One region of the Kitasatospora sp. NBC_01287 genome, then DNA from elsewhere that is predicted to be linked to it. Evidence: riboswitches for the same ligand, from Rfam matches in the RefSeq annotation. Region 1 holds a riboswitch; each other region holds the start of a gene.
The links. A riboswitch is a leader RNA that binds a small molecule or an ion and turns the genes downstream of it on or off. The one in region 1 is predicted to bind S-adenosylmethionine.

Region 1 (5,721 bases):
GAGGGTGGAGTTGGCCACGCCGTTGTACGCGTGGTCGAAGACCTCGGGATCGATGTCCAGCATCCGGACGGCCTGTCCGCCGACGTCGAAGCCGCCCTGGTCCAGCCGCCCCTGCGGAGAGCGCCCGACGGCCTCCCGGTCGGCCGGGCCGAGCGCGGCGCAGACCCAGACGGTGTTCGGGTCGTCGATCGCGGAGAGCCCCGAGACCAGCCCGCCGCCGCCGCGCTTGAGGGTCAGCGTTCCGTCCGGGGCACTGCTGAACGAGACCGGGCCGCGATTGGAAGCCACCAGGACGCGCGCTGTGGTCGTGTGATCGGCCATACGTTCAACCTTGCCGGGGTGGGCGAGCCGCAAACCAGGGCTTAGGTCACATCCGGCCGCGCTCGCGGTGGGACCGGTACTGCGCCAGCCCGATCATCGGGGGCCGCTCCAGCGCGGTGACCGGGTGGCTGCGGGCGGTGAACTCCCGGCTGTCCGCGTCCCGGTCGAACTGGGTGAGCACCGGGCGGGCCAGGTCCTCGGCGGCCTTCAGCCGGTGGGTGCGGTCCAGCCGCTCCAGCGCGGTGCGGTAGATGGTGGCGGCCATCCGGCCCAGCGCCTGGCTGTCCTGGTGGCGGTGGTGGCGCACCCCGACGTCGACCTGGGCCAGCGCGTCCAGTCCGACCAGCTCCAGGGCGTCCACCAGCAGGCCGAGTTCGACCCCGTAGCCGGTCGGGAAGTGCAGCCGCTCCAGCAGCGAGCGGCGGGCCGCGTACTCGCCGCCGAGCGGCTGCACGAAGCCGGCCAGCTCGGGCCAGTGCAGGTTGAGCAGCGGGCGGGCGACCAGCTCGGTGACCCGCCCGCCACCGGCCGGCACCACCGCGCCCTCGGTCTCCAGCGGCCGGTCGTACATCGCCTTGACCAGTTGCAGGTCGGGCTCGGTGAGCAGCGGTCCGACGATGCCGCAGACGAAGGCCGGGTCGAACTCGCGCAGGTCGGCGTCGATGAAGCAGACGATCGAGCCGCTGGTCACCAGCAGCGAGCGCCAGAGCACCTCGCCCTTGCCCGGCACCGCCGGCAGGTCGGGCAGGACCTCGTCCCGGTGCACCACCGCGGCCCCGGCCCGCGCGGCCACCTCGGCGGTGCGGTCCACCGACCCGGAGTCGACCACCACCAGCTCGTCCACCAGCGGCAGCCGCTCGATCAGCTCCCGCCGGATCACCTCGACGATGTCGCCCACCGTGGACTCCTCGTCCAGCGCGGGCAGGACCACGCTCACCGTGCCGGCCGGCCCGGCGGCCCGCTTGGCGGCGAGCAGTCGGTCGGGCGACCACTCGCTCGCCCGCCAGGACCGGCGGCGTAGCCAGTCGGCGACCTCCGGAAGGGGCGCGGGGTTCTGCTCGGCAGGCAAATCTCGCTCCTCGTACATCGCGTCTCGCGTTGCGGACGGTCGGGACCAGGTGCCCGGCCTTCGGATACAGTCTTCGTACTGCGGTCAGACCTTCGCACGCCGGGGTTGGCCCCAGGGAAGACCAGCACAGCGCAGGACCACAACTTCACAGAGCTCATCCAGAGGGACTGAGGGAACGGCCCGTCGACGTCCCGGCAACCTTCTCGTCCGGCCCGTGGGGCCCGGCGGGACAGGTGCCAATTCCGTCCTGTGGCGCGCCCGCGTCACGGGGAAGATGAGGAGAGAGGCCTCCGCCACCATGGCTACCGCTACCCCCGCACCCGCCGTCCCTTCGGTCGACCTCGGCCCCGCCGCCGCGCTGTCCTGTCGCGAGTGCGGCACCCGGTTCCCGCTCGGCCCCAGCTTCGCCTGCCTGGAGTGCTTCGGCCCGCTGGAGATCGCCTACGACTTCGGCGGCTACGAGGCCGAGCAGCTGCGCAAGCAGATCGAGGCCGGCCCGGCATCGATCTGGCGCTACGCCCCGCTGCTGCCGGTGCCCGCCGACGTCGCCGCCAAGCCCAACCTCAACCCGGGCTGGACCCCGCTGGTGAAGGCCGACAACCTGGGCCGCGAGCTCGGCTTCACCGCTCAGCTGCACGTCAAGGACGACTCCGGCAACCCCACCCACTCCTTCAAGGACCGGGTGGTGGCCTGCGCCATCGAGGCCGCCCGCGCCTTCGACTTCACCACCCTCTCCTGCTCATCCACCGGCAACCTGGCCGGCGCGGTGGGCGCGGCCGCGGCCCGCGCCGGGTTCAAGTCCTGCGTCTTCATCCCGCACGACCTGGAGCGGGGCAAGGTCGTGATGGCCGGTGTCTACGGCGGCGAACTGGTCGGCATCGAGGGCAACTACGACGATGTGAACCGCTTCTGCTCCGAGCTGATCGGCGACCCGGCCGGTGAGGGCTGGGGCTTCGTCAACGTCAACCTGCGCCCGTACTACGGCGAGGGCTCCAAGACCCTGGCCTACGAGATCTGCGAGCAGCTCGGCTGGCGGCTGCCGGAGCAGCTGGTGATCCCGATCGCCTCGGGCTCCCAGCTCACCAAGATCGACAAGGGGCTGCAGGAGCTGATCAAGCTGGGCCTGGTCGAGGACCGGCCCTACAAGATCTTCGGGGCCCAGGCGGCCGGCTGCTCGCCGGTCTCGGCGGCCTTCAAGGCCGGCCGTGACGTGATCCGCCCGGTCAAGCCGGACACCATCGCCAAGTCGCTGGCGATCGGCAACCCGGCCGACGGCCCGTACGTGCTGGACATCGCCCGGCGTACCGGCGGCGCGGTCGAGGACGTCACCGACGCCGAGGTGGTGGACGCGATCAGGCTGCTGGCCAGGACCGAGGGGATCTTCGCCGAGACGGCGGGCGGGGTGACCATCGGCGTGCTCAGGAAGCTGGTCGAGAACGGCCTGCTGGACCCGGCCAAGGAGACCGTCGCGATCAACACCGGGGACGGCCTGAAGACGCTGGACGCGGTGGCCGACGCCGGCCTGACCGCCACCATCCGGCCGACCCTGGAGTCCTTCCGGGCCGCCGGCCTGGCCTCCTGACCACCAGTCAGCCCGCCAGCCAGTCAGCCAGTCAGCACGCCAGCACGCCAGCACGCCGGCCTGCCCGGCCGCCCGGCCTTCCGTCACCGCGAGGAGCAACCCCCATGAGCGCCAACGTCCGCATCCCGACCATCCTGCGCACCTACACCGACGGCCGGGCCGAGGTGAGCGCCGAGGGCGCCACCCTGCAGGAGGTCATCGCCGACCTGGAGAAGAACCACCCCGGCATCGGCCAGCGGATCCTGGACGAGAGCGGCAAGCTGCGCCGTTTCGTCAACGTCTACGTGAACGACGACGACGTGCGGTTCGCCGAGGGCCTGGCCACCGGGGTCGAGGACGGCGCCGGGGTCTCGATCATCCCGGCGGTGGCGGGCGGCTGCTGACGACCGGTCAGCGCCCGTCGCGCGGGTCAGCGGGGCGTCGTGCCCGGTGCCGGACATCCGGCGCTCGGCGTGGCGCCCCGCGCCGTGTCCGTGGCGGCCATCCGCAGGGCATAGGCTGTTCCCGGCTCCCGGGGACGGCCCCGGCGCTGGAGTACCGCTCGCGCTGTCCGGCTCCTGAGACGCCATCTGCCGAGGTATCGCCTGAATCATGTCGGCGACTCGTCAGAATTCTTTGGACTATTCGTGAGTTTCGTCCGCTATGTCCGGACCGAAATGGCGAGCTCTGTCGCATTCCTCCCTTGCTATCCCTTGGCGCCCCGGTCGAATTGGCGTCCAGTGGGCCTGTTGCACAGGGCGCCGATGCGGATACATTCAGCCGCGGTCGATGCATTCACCTGCTCCGTCGGCGCCAACTGGCTTCCGGGGGTGGGGCGGTGCGGCACGCAGGGGCGCGCCCAGGGGGGTTTCCTCGGGCATCTCTGCCAGACCCGTGCCCGTGACCTGCGGGTGCGTGAAGGGCCAGCACAGCACTAGGGGAGTTCGGAATGGCTCAGGGCACCGTCAAGTGGTTCAACGCGGAGAAGGGCTACGGCTTCATCGCGGTCGACGGTGGTGCGGACGTGTTCGTCCACTACAGCGCGATCCAGATGGACGGCTACCGCACCCTTGAAGAGGGCCAGCGGGTCGAGTTCGAGATCTCCCAGGGGCAGAAGGGCCCGCAGGCGGACATGGTCCGCGCGGCGGTCTGACCTTTCCGAACCTCGGAGCCTCGGCTCTCACCGAGCTGGTGGTTCAGCGGCAGGCCCGTATCCCGTCCCCGACCTCGGGGCGGGCTGCGGGCCTGCCGTTCGTTCGAGCCCGGTTGCGGTCGGCTCGTCGAAGGAGCTTGCACTCGCCATGCCGGAGTGCTAATCATTGGCGTTAGCACTCACAGCTTGAGAGTGACAACGGACCGGGTCGGTGAGGCCCCCGGGAGCGGTAGGGGACAGGCCCCCCGCACACCAGGGCCGTCCGTCGCGGGCGCCACCGGTCCGAGCAGTCGACGTGTCCTGGAGGACCACTTCCGATGGCCAAGATCATCGCGTTTGACGAGGAAGCTCGCCGCGGCCTTGAGCGCGGCATGAACCAGCTTGCCGACGCCGTCAAGGTGACGCTGGGCCCCAAGGGCCGCAACGTCGTCCTTGAGAAGAAGTGGGGCGCCCCCACGATCACCAACGACGGTGTCTCCATCGCCAAGGAGATCGAGCTCGAGGACCCCTACGAGAAGATCGGCGCGGAGCTCGTCAAGGAGGTCGCCAAGAAGACGGACGACGTCGCTGGCGACGGCACCACCACCGCGACCGTGCTGGCCCAGGCCCTGGTGCGCGAGGGTCTGCGCAACGTGGCCGCCGGCGCCAACCCGATGGCCCTGAAGCGCGGCATCGAGAAGGCCGTCGCGGCCGTCTCGGACCAGCTGCTGGCCCAGGCCAAGGACGTGGAGACCAAGGAGCAGATCGCCTCCACCGCCTCCATCTCGGCCGCCGACACCCAGATCGGCGAGCTCATCGCCGAGGCCATGGACAAGGTCGGCAAGGAAGGCGTCATCACCGTCGAGGAGAGCAACACCTTCGGCCTCGAGCTCGAGCTCACCGAGGGCATGCGCTTCGACAAGGGCTACATCTCCGCCTACTTCGCCACCGACCTGGAGCGGATGGAGGCCTCCTTCGAGGACCCCTACATCCTGATCGCCAACTCCAAGATCGGCTCGGTCAAGGACCTGCTCCCGCTGCTGGAGAAGGTCATGCAGGGCGGCAAGCCGCTCGTCATCATCGCCGAGGACGTCGAGGGCGAGGCCCTGTCGACCCTGGTCGTGAACAAGATCCGCGGCACCTTCAAGTCCGTCGCCGTCAAGGCCCCGGGCTTCGGTGACCGCCGCAAGGCCATGCTCGGCGACATCGCCATCCTCACCGGTGGCACCGTGATCTCCGAGGAGGTCGGCCTCAAGCTGGAGAACGCCGGTCTCGAGCTGCTGGGCACCGCCCGCAAGGTGGTCATCACCAAGGACGAGACCACCATCGTCGACGGTGGCGGCGACAGCGAGCAGGTCGCGGGCCGGGTCAACCAGATCCGCGCCGAGATCGAGAACAGCGACTCGGACTACGACCGCGAGAAGCTCCAGGAGCGCCTCGCGAAGCTGGCCGGCGGCGTGGCCGTCATCAAGGCCGGCGCGGCGACCGAGGTCGAGCTCAAGGAGCGCAAGCACCGCATCGAGGACGCCGTTCGCAACGCGAAGGCGGCCGTCGAGGAGGGCATCGTCGCCGGTGGTGGCGTTGCGCTGCTGCAGGCCGGTGTCGCGTTCGACAAGCTGGAGCTCGAGGGCGACGAGG
Region 2 (5,721 bases), 2.5 Mb from region 1:
CACCTCGGTCTCCTCCACCTTGGGCTCGCCCGCCAGGTCGAGGTGCAGGTACTCGACCACCCGGGAGGAGCGGGTCACGTCGAAACGGGTGAGGTTGCCGCAGAGCGTGCAGCGCCAGCGGGTCTCGGCGGTGGGCGCGGGGACGGGCATGGGCGGGGTCCTCTCGGCTGGTACCTGGTCCGGGCCTGTGTGCCGGCCAGGTCTCAAGCCTAGGGCCTGATGCTGAGACGGCGGGCACCGGATACCGGTTCCCACCAGCGCTCCCGCCCTCTCGAACGCCTGCGCGCAGGCTCACCCGCTCGCCGTACACCCCGGTGTCACGGCCGCACCGGCGCGGAATGGATGCGCCATGGCAGACCAGCGCTCCGACGAGCCCGCCCCGCTCGTCACCTACCTCCTGATCGCGCTCAACTGCCTGGTCTTCCTGGCCGGCCCCAGCGGGGTCAACCCCCGGTACGGCGCGACCGAGGCCGCGCGCGCCTGCGCCGCCCAGCACTACCAGCAGCGCTGGGGGGCGGTCCCCGCCGAGCTGCTGAGCAACCGTCCGCTGAGCCCCGCCCAGCTGGCCGCGCTCACTCCTCCGGTGCCCGGCTGCCCGCTGCTGGCCACTCCGCACAAGGTGCCGGCCCTCTCCGTGCTCACCTCGCTCTTCGTGCACGGCGGCTGGCTGCACCTGCTGGGCAACATGCTCTTCCTCTTCATCTTCGGCGCCGGCGTCGAGGAGCGCTTCGGCCGGGTGCGCTTCCTCCTCTTCTACCTGGCCGTCGGCGTGCTGGCCGGGTACGGCTACGCGGCCCTGGGCGGACACGGCCCGGACTCGCTGCGCCCACTGGTCGGCGCCTCGGGCGCGATCGCCGGGGTGCTCGGCGGCTATCTGCGCCTCTACCCGCGGGCCAGGGTGACGGCGCTGGTCCCGGCGCTGCTCTTCCTGCCGCTGCGGCTGCCCGCCTGGCTGGTGCTCGGCCTCTGGTTCGCCGTCCAGTGGTGGTCGGTGCGCCAGGTCGGCAGCGGGGTCGCCTACCTGGCCCATGTGATCGGCTTCAGTGCCGGCTTCCTGGCCCTGTGGGTGGCGGGAAGGCGCGCCGGATACCCTGGCCCCATCCTCCCCCGGCCCCCGACCGGGGGGAGCCCCAGCCCAGGAGCCCAACCGTGATCACCGCCATCGTGCTCATCAGGACCAGCGTCGACCAGATCCCGGAGATCGCCGAGGCGATCGCCGCGATCGAGGGGGTCAGTGAGGTCTACTCGGTCACCGGTGGCTACGACCTGGTCGCCATGGTGCGGGTGCGCCGCCACGACGACCTGGCCGACGTGATCCCCGGCCGGCTCAACAAGGTGCCCGGGGTCGCGCACACCGAGACCCAGATCGCCTTCCGGACCTACTCGCAGCACGACCTGGAGGCCGCGTTCGCGCTCGGCCTGGACGGCTGACGCCCGCTCAGCGCCGGGTGTCGGCGACGCAGCGCCCGCCCTCGTTGCGGTAGTTCCACCGGGCGCCGTCGCTGACCAGCTCGCGCACCGCGCCCAGGAACCGCTCGATGTGCTCCTCGGGGGTGCCGGCCCCGAAGCTGACCCGGATCGCGTTCAGGCTGCGCTCCCCCGGCAGCGAGGGCTCAGGCGCCCCGCACTCCGAGACCTGGCCGGCCGGCGACTCGCCGCCGAGCAGCGTGCGCACCAGCGGGTGCGCGCAGAACAGGCCGTCCCGCACCCCGATCCCGTACTCGGCCGAGAGCGCCGCCGAGAAGTGCGAGCTGTTCCAGCCCCGCACCACGAAGGAGAGCACGCCGACCCGGGCCGCCCCGGTGCCGAACAGGCTGAGCACCTGGACCTCGGGGATCTCGGCCAGGCCGGCCGTCAGCCGCTCGATCAGCCGCTGCTCGCGCGCCTGGAGCGCCTCGAAGCCGGCCTCGGTCAGCGCCCGACAGGCGGCGGCGATGGCATAGGCGCCGATCACGTTCGGCGAGCCGGCCTCGTGCCGCGCCGGGCCCTGGTGCCACTCCACCGCCACCGAGCCGTCCGCCTCCCGGGCCACCGTGCGCGAGGCGCCGCCGCCGGCCAGGTAGGGCTCGGCCGCGTCCAGCCAGTCGCTGCGCCCGGCCAGCACACCCGCGCCGAACGGGGCGTAGAGCTTGTGGCCGGAGAAGGCGACCCAGTCCACGTCCAGCTCGCGCACCGAGACCCGGTGGTGCGGGGCCAGCTGCGCGGCGTCCAGCACCACCCGCGCACCGTGCTGGTGCGCGACCCGGGTCAGCTCGGCCACCGGCCACAGCTCGCCGGTGACGTTGGAGGCGCCGGTGACGCAGAGCAGCCGCGGGCCGGCCTGCTCGGCCGGGTTGGAGGCCGCCAGCGCCTCGGCGAGCGCGGCCACCGCCTCCTCGGGCGAGCGCGGTGCCCGCAGGTAGCTGACCGGCAGGCCGGCCTGGGCCCAGGGCAGCAGCGAGGCGTGGTGCTCGGTCTCGAAGGCGTAGACCCGGGTGCCCGCGGGCAGCGCGCCCGCCAGCAGGTTGAGCGAGTCGGTGGTGGCCCGGGTGAAGACCACCTGGTCGCCCTCGCGCAGGTCGAGGAAGTCGGCGACGGTGCGCCGGCTCTGCTCGAAGAGGTCGGTGGAGAGCTGCGAGAGGTAGCCGGCGCCGCGGTGCACGCTGCCGTAGTACGGGGCGTAGGCGGCGACCTCGTCCCAGACCCGCTGCAGGGCCGGCGAGCTGGCCGCGTAGTCGAGGGCGGCGTAGGCGACCTTCTCACCGGAGACCAGCGGGACCTGGACATCGGCACCGAGGACGGCGAGCGGGGCGCAGAGGTCGACAGAGGTGGACATGGGTGTGCACTCCTTCGGGGTCAGGACCCCGGGAGTGTGACAATGCCGGTGGTCCGCGCTTGCCGTGCGGACCTGTCGCCGCCTGGCCTGGTCTTCACCCAGGGCACCCCGCCACGGACGGAGGGTTGCCGGACAGCAAGCTGGGGCTTGTCGCGCTGTCACTCATGACCTGTCGCAGACTCTAGGTCAGTGCCCGAAGCGTGGTCAAACGACGTTCCAGCATGCGGACAGCAGGGCGCCCGCCGACCCCAGGGGTCGGCGGGCGCGACGGCGTTGACGGGGGGTCAGCGCGCGGTGGCCTCGGCCCAGCGCTTGAGCGTGTCCTGCGCCGCTCCGGAGTCGATCGCCTCGGTGGTGCGGGTCATCGCGGCGGCCAACTGCTCGACCAGCGGTGCCCCGGTCAGCTCCAGCGCGACCAGCGCCGCCGCCGAGTTCAGCACCACCGCGTCGCGCACCGGACCGCGCTCGCCGGCCAGCACCCGCCGCGCCACGCCCGCGTTGTACTCGGCGTCCGCGCCGCGCAGCTCCTCGATGCCCACCAGCTCGATGCCCAGCTCGCGCGGGTCGAGCACGGTCTCGGTGACGCTCCCCTGCCGCACCACCCAGACCCGTGAGGTGGCGCAGACGGTGAGCTCGTCCAGCCCGTCTTCGCCGCGGAAGACCAGCGCCGAGGAGCCGCGCTCGGCCAGCACCCCGGCGATCAGGCCCGCCAGCCGGGTGTCGAAGCAGCCGACCGCGTGCGCGGTGACGTGGGCCGGGTTGGTCAGCGGCCCCAGGATGTTGAAGGCGGTGGCCACCCCGAGGTCCCGGCGGGCCGGGGCGGCGTGCCGCATCGCCGGATGGAACTTGGCCGCGAAGCAGAAGGTGAGGCCGACCTCCTCGGCCACCTCGGCCACCCGCCGGGCGCTCAGGTCCAGCCGGATCCCCAGCCGCTCCAGGACGTCGGAGGAGCCGCTGGCCGAGGAAGCCGCCCGGTTGCCGTGCTTGACCACCTTGGCCCCGGCCGCCGCCGCCACGATGGCCGACATGGTGGAGATGTTGACGGTCTTCGCCCGGTCGCCGCCGGTGCCGACGATGTCCACGGCGGGGCCGGGAATGTGCAGCGGCTCGGCGTGCGCGTACATCGCCTCGACCAGTCCGGCGATCTCCGCCACCGTCTCGCCCTTGGCCCGCAGCGCGACCATGAAGCCGGCCACCTGCACCGGGCTGGCCTCACCGCTCATGATCCGGTCCATCGCCCAGGCGGTGTCCTGCTGGGAGAGATCGGCTCCGTCGAGCAGGGTGCTCAGCAGGTCGGGCCAGGTGCGGACCACCTGCACGGGGTCGCTACCGCCGTTCGCAGGGTTCACATTCACCATGGCCGACTCCAGCTCGCATCCGGTGTTCGTCACTGAGGGATGCGGCCAGCCTAGCGACCGGCGAAGGGCCGCCGCGGCACCCGCGGCAGCCCTTCTCTCCTGCTGAGACGGCCGCCCCGCGAGGGAGCGGCCGCCTGTCCAGCTCCGACCGGACCGGTCAGCGCGCCAGGGTGCGCGCCTCGACCCTGGCCCGCAGCAGCGTGGCCACCGCCTCGGCGAGCGCGACCGGGTCCACCGGCTGCGAGATCGCCGCGTCGGCCCGGCTCCAGGCGGCCAGCCAGGTGTCCTGCGGCCGGCCGATCAGCACCAGCACCGGCGGGCAGCCGTAGATCTCGTCCTTCACCTGCCTGGCCAGCCCCAGGCCGCCGGCCGGCACCGCTTCACCGTCGAGGACGCAGAGGTCCACGCCGCCCTTCTCCAGCGCCCGCAGCACGGCCGGCACCGTGGCGCACTCCAGGTAGTCGACCGCCGGCAGGTCGGCGGCCGGACGGCTGCCGAGCGCCGAGGTGACCTGCGCCCTGGTGTTGCGGTCATCGCTGTAAACGAGAACGGTGAGCGTCTCGTCACTCGTGTGCGTCGCCATCGACCTGCTCCCATGTGATCCAGACCACGTCCAGCACCTCCGGATGCTACTCCCGATCACCGCGTCCGGAGGGCGACTGGCGCGATCTCTTCCGCATCCCGTCCGGTCCGAAGATCACCTCGGCCCGCGCGGGGCCTTCACCCGAGCGGTCTAGGCGGCGTCACCCCCGGGGTCACAGTCCACCCGGACGGCCCAGAGCGCTACCGCATCCGCGCTCCGCACGCCGTCAGGACGCGCCACGCGAACGGGTGGCCGCACCCCACGCCTCGTCAGAAAAGTCGCACCGGCGCTCGGAAAGCCCTCGCCAACGGCCGCGCACCGGGTACGCACGGCCCGCCGCACAGCCATCCGGGCATACCGCACGCACCGGACACTCCGAGGGAGACCCCCCGACGTGAAGACGGAATAAGGGACCGACATAATGTCGGTCGTGGCGACAGCAACAGCAACAGAAACCGGGCACGCACATGGATCGGTCAACCGACCGAACATGACCAGCGTCGGAACCATCGTCTGGCTGAGTTCCGAGCTGATGTTCTTCGCGGCCCTCTTCGCGATGTACTTCACGGCTCGCTCCGTGAAGGGGCCAGGCTTCTGGGCCGAGAAGGCGCATGCCCTCAACGTCCCTTTCTCCTCCGTGAACACCACGATCCTGGTGCTCTCCTCGCTCACCTGCCAGCTCGGCGTCTTCGCCGCCGAGCGCGGTGACGTCAAGAAGCTCCGCTCGTGGTTCTCGCTCACCTTCATGATGGGCGCGATCTTCATCGGCGGTCAGATCTACGAGTACACCAGCCTGGTGAAGAAGGACGGCATCTCGCTCTCCTCCGACCCCTACGGCTCGGTGTTCTACCTGACCACCGGCTTCCACGGGCTCCACGTGACGGGCGGTCTGATCGCCTTCCTGCTGGTGCTGGGGCGGACCTACGCCGCCAAGCGGTTCACGCATGAGCAGGCCACCGCGGCGA
Region 3 (5,721 bases), on a different contig from region 1:
GGTGCCGGCGCCGACCGCGAAGGTCTTCCCGGCGAGACTCTCGAAGGTGCCGTCGAAGCTCCACGCGTCGCTCTTCAGGACCTCGAAGCCCAGGTTGTCCTGGCGGTAGGAGGCGAAGTCGTACTTGGTCTTGCGCTGCTCGGTGTCGGTGATGTTGGAGAAGCCGAGATCCGTCTTCCCGCTGTCGATGCCCACGAACAGGTTGTCCCAGGTCGCGTTGGAGAGCACCGGCTTGAGCCCGAACACGGCGGCGACCAGGCGGCCGAGGTCGGGCTCGGAGCCGGTGAGGGTCTTCTGGTCCGAGCCGATGTAGCCGAGTGGCGCGGAGCCGGTCGGCAGCAGGCCCAGGCCGATGTGCAGTTGCCCGCCGCTGACCAGCGAGGCGGGCAGTTCGGCCCGGATCGAGGCGACCTGAGTGACCGTCAGTCGCGTCTCGGTCGCCGCTCCGTTGGACACGGCCCCGACATCGATCACGGTGCTGCCCGCCGGCGCGTCGGCCTTGGGGCCGGCGGACGTGCCGGTGGCGCTGGAGGCGCAGGCGGTCAGGCCCGTGCCGAGAGCGACCAACGCGGCGGCGAGGGGGAGCAGCCGGCGGCGTCTGAGACCGCGGTCCCGGTCGGTGCGGGCTCTGGGATCGGTACCACCGGTGCTCGTGCCGGCGGTCGTGCCGGTGGCGGTCGTGGTGGAACCGGTGGTCGCGCCGGCGGTCGTGCTGGCGCTGATTCCGGTGCTGGTGCTGGTGCTGGTGCTGGTGCTGGACATGCTTCTCCCTTGGTGCGGGTCGGCGGGTGTTGAGGGGGCTGCGGGGCGGGCGGACGTCGCGCGCCGATCGCCTCAGATGACCTTGCTGAGGAACTCCTTCGTGCGCGGGTGCCGGGGGTTGTCCAACACCTCGGCCGCCGTGCCCTGTTCGAGGATCTGCCCGGCGTCGAGGAAGACGACCAGGTCGGCGACCTCGCGGGCGAGGCCGATCTCGTGGGTCACCACGATGAGCGTGGTCCCGCTGGTGGCGAGGTCCCTGATCACCGCCAGTACCTCGCCGACGAGTTCGGGGTCCAGCGCGGACGTCGGCTCGTCGAAGAGGATCACACCCGGCCGCAGCGCCAGCGCGCGGGCGATCGCCACCCGCTGCTGCTGGCCGCCGGAGAGCTGGCGCGGATAGGCGTCGGCCTTGTCCGCGAGCCCGACCCGGGTCAGCAGGCCCAGGGCCAGCTCACGTGCCTCGGCCCGGCCGACGCGACCGGTCGCCACCGGTGCGGCGGCGACGTTGTCGAGCGCGCTCAGGTGCGGGAAGAGGTTGAAGTGCTGGAACACGAAGCCGATCCGGCCACGCTGGGCCAGGATCGCCCGTTCGCTCAGCTCCTTGAGCCGGGTGCCCTGCCGGCGCACGCCGATCAGCTCACCGCTGACGCTGACGTGGCCCGCGTCCGGCTTCTCCAGGTGGTTGATCGTGCGCAGCAGCGTCGACTTGCCCGACCCGGACGGTCCCAGGATCACCGCGACCTGCCCGGCCTCCACGGTCAGGTCCACGGCGTCGAGCGCACGGTGCGTGCCGTACCACTTGTGCACGCCGTGGACCTGGACCGCCGCCGGCCGCACCTCATCGGCCTCGATCACCTCCGTCCCGACCGCGTTCACGACCCCGCCCCTCCCGTTCGACGTCACGGCGCTCATCCGCGCACCGCCCCGGACTCGGTGGCGCGGGTCCGCAGCTCGCGCAGGCCCGCCCGCAGCCGCTGCAGGGGCGTCGGTGGGACGGTGCGCAGCGCGCCGCGCGAGTAGTGGCGCTCCACGTAGTACTGCGCGACCGACACGACGCTGGTCAGCAGCACGTACCAGACGGTGGCCACCATCAGCAGCGGCACCACGTCCCCCGGGTAGGTGCTGCCCATGCTCTGGACCTCGCCGAAGAGGTCCAGCAGCGAGACGTAGAAGACCAGCGAGGTGCCCTTGATCAGCCCGATCAGCTGGTTGACGTAGGAGGGGACGATGGCCCGCAGCGCCTGGGGCAGGATGATCCGGGTGAACTGGTAGCGCCTGGGCAGCCCGAGAGCCGCGGCCGCCTCGTGCTGGCCCTGGTCGACCGAGAGGATCCCGGCCCTGACCACCTCGCAGGCGTAGGCGGCCTCGTTGAGGCTCAGGCCGACGGTCGCCACCACCAGGTCGGTGGCCAGGGCCGATTCGTCGAAGTGCACGAAGCCCGGCCCGAACGGCACACCCAGGCTCAGCGTGCGGTACAGCGCGCTGGCGTTGTAGAGGATCAGCAGGACCACGATCAGCGGCACCGAGCGGAAGAGCCAGACGTACGTCCAGCTGACCGCCCGCAGCACCGGGCTCTTCGACAGGCGGCCCAGTGCCAGCAGGATGCCGCCCACGAGCCCGAGCACCGCGCTCAGCGCCGTGACCTCCAGGGTGACGACCAGCCCGTTCATGATCACCGGACGGACGAACCAGTAGCGGAACCGGTCCCACTGGTAGAACGGGTTGGTCACCAGGCCGTGGGCGAACTGCGCGACCAGCACGACGACCACCGCGGTCGCCAGCCACCGGCCGGGATGGCGCAGCGGGATCACCCGCTCCGCGGGCAGCGGCCGCTCGGCGGTGGGCCGTTGGGTGGTGGACTGTTCGGCAGCGGACCCCGGCGAGGTCGGCGCCGGCACGGACCCGGAGGCCACCGCGGACCCGGGGGCGAGCCCGAGGCCGGACGGCCCTCGGGCGCCTGTGAGGAGGGAGGGGGGTGGTTCGTTCATCGGAGGAGCTCCAGCGGGGTCGAGGAAACCCGGGCATCGGAGGGCACCCTGGACCGTGCGCCGCGGGTGCGGCCGGGGTACGGGTGATCGGCCCGACCGCGCCTGCGCGGCGGCGGTTCGGCGGGGCACCGGCCTTCGGCCGACACTCAGGTCGGGGCAGGGCCGGGCAGAGGTCGGACGGACCGGACCGGACCGGGTCGGACCCGGCGGAACCAGGTCAGGTCAGGTCGAAGCAGCTCAGGTCGGCTCCGGTCAGGTCAGCGGCGGCACGGGGCCGGCGTCGCTCAACCGCGACAGAGGGCGCTGCTCACCCGGAGCAGATCGACGTGGCGCCGGGCGACCCGGGCCTGGAAGGACCCGTGCGGGCGCGGCGTCGTGCTGCGGTGCCGTGCGTGCATGTCGATCACCTCCCAGTTGCCTGGCCCGTGGGCCGCGCGCTTACCGGACACCTCGTCCTGTCGGGTCGTCACCTGGAGCACCCCACCGCGGACGAGGGTTGCCGGTCAGCGAGCCAGGGCTTGACGCTGACGCTCATGACCGGGGCTCACGTTAACCGCTCGCCCGGCCCTGGGCAATCCCCACCGGTGTGGTGGAGGTCGCATCCGACCAGCACGGACACGAGCGGTACGGTTGTTCCTCCCCGTGGTACCGATCCAGACAGGCCGGGTATGAGCACACGCCAACTGCGTTCCGGATGGCCGCGCTTGGCCTGCCCGGCACTGGTGCGGCGGCGCTGGCTGGACAACACCGGGGCGCCGACCGGCCTCTGTCGCCGCTGACCCGCGTCGCCACCGACCCGCGTCGCCACCGACCCGCCACCGACCCGCCGGTGATCCGCCGCCGTTCCGGCCGCCGACCTGACGCCGACCCACCGGTGACCTGACGCATCCGCCCCCGACCGCGCGGGAACTACCGCGACGCGGATGCCTTCCGCGAACCCCCGCAACTCCAGCCGCCGACAACGCCCTTCGCGATCCGCGAGGGTGGGCCGGCGCCGCCCCAGCACCTTCGAGAAGACACCGAGGAGTGGAACCGCATGCCCACGCCCACCTCCCACCTGCTCACCGCCGACGCCGACGCCGCACCAGGTCCGGGGCACCCCGTCCCGCCCGCCGCCCCGCACCCGCTGGACAACCCCGTCCGCGCCGCCCTGCTGGGGGCGCACGCGCACCTGGCCGAGCGGCGCGGCGAGGTGCTCCGCTACCCGGTCGACGTCTCGCCGTTCGCCGCCCTGCCGGAACGGCCGGACGAGCAGACCTGGCGCGACGTGGCCGCGCTCTTCGGGCCCGGCGCCGTGGTGCCGGTGACGGGGATCCTGGGCTCCGCTCCCGCGGGGTGGGAGGTCGTGATGGACCTCGCCGGGGTCCAACTGGTGGACGCGGGCGTCGCCGCCGCGCCCGACGACGAGGCCATCCCGCTGGGTCCGGCCGATGTGCCGGAGATGCTCGCGCTGGTGGAGCGGGCCAAGCCCGGCCCGTTCCTGCCGCGCACCATCGCGCTCGGCCACTACCTCGGGATCCGGCGCGGCGGTGTGCTGGTGGCGATGGCCGGTGAGCGACTGCACCCGCCGGGCTGGACCGAGATCAGCGCCGTCTGCACGGCCGAGGGCCACCGCGGGCAGGGGCTGGCCACCCGGCTGGTGCACGCGGTCGCGGCCGGCATCCGGGCCCGGGGCGAGACGCCGTTCCTGCACGCGGCCGCGAGCAACACCGACGCGATCCGGCTCTACGAGTCCCTCGGCTTCGAACTGCGCCGCCGGGTCGGCTTCCGCTCCGTCCGGGTCCCCGCCACCGGGCCCGAGGCGCGCCCCTGACCGCCGGGGCCTCGCGATTCGTCCCGAACCGACGGGGATTGTTTTCGCCACCGGGGCGGTTATACGGTGCACGCAGCTGACGAGGTGACGAGGCGATGGGGGGTGCGGCGCAGGTGACGAGGACGAGACCGCTGGACGCACGCCCGGGAGCCGAACTCCACTCCTGCGGCCGCTGCCTGATCGCGCGTCGGGCCACTGGTGCCTACTCGCGCCGGCACATCGACCTGCAGCGTGTCGCCAGCGCCCTGTGTCCGGCCTGACGCACCACCGGCCCGCCTGCGGGCCCCACGTCCCGGCCGCGTGCGCCGGCACCGCCGCCGACACCACTGTCAGCACCGGGGCCGCCCTCGCGTCCCGGGTCCGTTGACCTCCAGGTGCTCCCCGGCGCCCTGACGCCCAGGCCTGCCGACTCCTCGCACGCCGACCCTTCGCACGCCGCCTCCCCGCACCCGTACTCCCCGCACGCCCACACCACCCGTGCCCCCGCAGCGCACCGCGCCCATCGCGCGCGCTGCCGCCCCGAGGCACGCCCGCGGCCGTCCCGCCCGTGCGGCGGCCCACCGAGCAGGAAGCGACTCCGTCCATGGCCCAACCGCATCCCGCCCTCCACCTGGCGCTCGCCCTCGACGGCGCCGGCTGGCACCCCGCCGCCTGGCGGGAGCCCGACGCCCGGCCGGGCGAGCTGTTCACGGCCGGCTACTGGACCGACCTGGTCACCGAGGCCGAGCGCGGCCTGCTGGACTTCGTGACGATCGAGGACTCGCTCAGCCTGCAGTCCGCCGACCCCTCGGCACCCGACGACCGCACCGACCAGGTCAGGGGCCGACTGGACGCGGTGCTGATCGCCGCCCGGGTGGCCCCGCTGACCCGGCACATCGGCCTGCTGCCCACCGCCGTGGTCACCCACACCGAACCGTTCCACCTCTCCAAGGCCATCGCCACCCTCGACTACGTGAGCGGCGGGCGGGCCGGGGTCCGGGTGAAGGTCTCGGCGCGGGCCGACGAGGCCGCGCACTTCGGCCGCCGGACGCTACCCCCCTTCTCCTTCGCGGACCTGGCCGCACCGGAGGTGCAGGCCCTGGTCACCGAGCTGTTCGACGAGGCCCGCGACTACGTCGAGGTGGTGCGGCGGCTCTGGGACAGCTGGGAGGACGACGC

Region 2: it holds a riboswitch for S-adenosylmethionine, as region 1 does, so the genes downstream of both, OG455_RS29250 (aminotransferase class V-fold PLP-dependent enzyme) here and thrC (threonine synthase) in region 1, are expected to answer to the same signal.
Region 3: it holds a riboswitch for S-adenosylmethionine, as region 1 does, so the genes downstream of both, OG455_RS39620 (amino acid ABC transporter permease) here and thrC (threonine synthase) in region 1, are expected to answer to the same signal.

The regions. Positions count from the first base shown of each region.
Region 1 is NZ_JAPEPB010000001.1:4,205,974-4,211,694, reverse strand. Features, by position in the region: gene OG455_RS17825 (trehalose-6-phosphate synthase) at 1-321, opposite strand, end outside; gene OG455_RS17820 (glucosyl-3-phosphoglycerate synthase) at 368-1,390, opposite strand; SAM riboswitch class I at 1,542-1,671, shown strand; gene thrC (threonine synthase) at 1,689-2,972, shown strand; gene OG455_RS17810 (ubiquitin-like small modifier protein 1) at 3,077-3,355, shown strand; gene OG455_RS17805 (cold-shock protein) at 3,901-4,104, shown strand; gene groL (chaperonin GroEL) at 4,422-5,721, shown strand, end outside.
Region 2 is NZ_JAPEPB010000001.1:6,686,980-6,692,700, reverse strand. Features, by position in the region: gene OG455_RS29265 (hypothetical protein) at 1-150, opposite strand, end outside; gene OG455_RS29260 (rhomboid family intramembrane serine protease) at 350-1,153, shown strand; gene OG455_RS29255 (Lrp/AsnC ligand binding domain-containing protein) at 1,150-1,431, shown strand; gene OG455_RS29250 (aminotransferase class V-fold PLP-dependent enzyme) at 1,439-2,815, opposite strand; SAM riboswitch class IV at 2,866-2,985, opposite strand; gene trpD (anthranilate phosphoribosyltransferase) at 3,100-4,173, opposite strand; gene OG455_RS29240 (hypothetical protein) at 4,331-4,756, opposite strand; gene OG455_RS29235 (heme-copper oxidase subunit III) at 5,178-5,721, shown strand, end outside.
Region 3 is NZ_JAPEPB010000002.1:588,715-594,435, forward strand. Features, by position in the region: gene OG455_RS39610 (transporter substrate-binding domain-containing protein) at 1-762, opposite strand, end outside; gene OG455_RS39615 (amino acid ABC transporter ATP-binding protein) at 835-1,599, opposite strand; gene OG455_RS39620 (amino acid ABC transporter permease) at 1,671-2,750, opposite strand; gene OG455_RS39625 (putative leader peptide) at 3,035-3,220, opposite strand; SAM riboswitch class IV at 3,180-3,289, opposite strand; gene OG455_RS39630 (GNAT family N-acetyltransferase) at 3,787-4,563, shown strand; gene OG455_RS42310 (putative leader peptide) at 4,659-4,823, shown strand; gene OG455_RS39635 (LLM class flavin-dependent oxidoreductase) at 5,147-5,721, shown strand, end outside.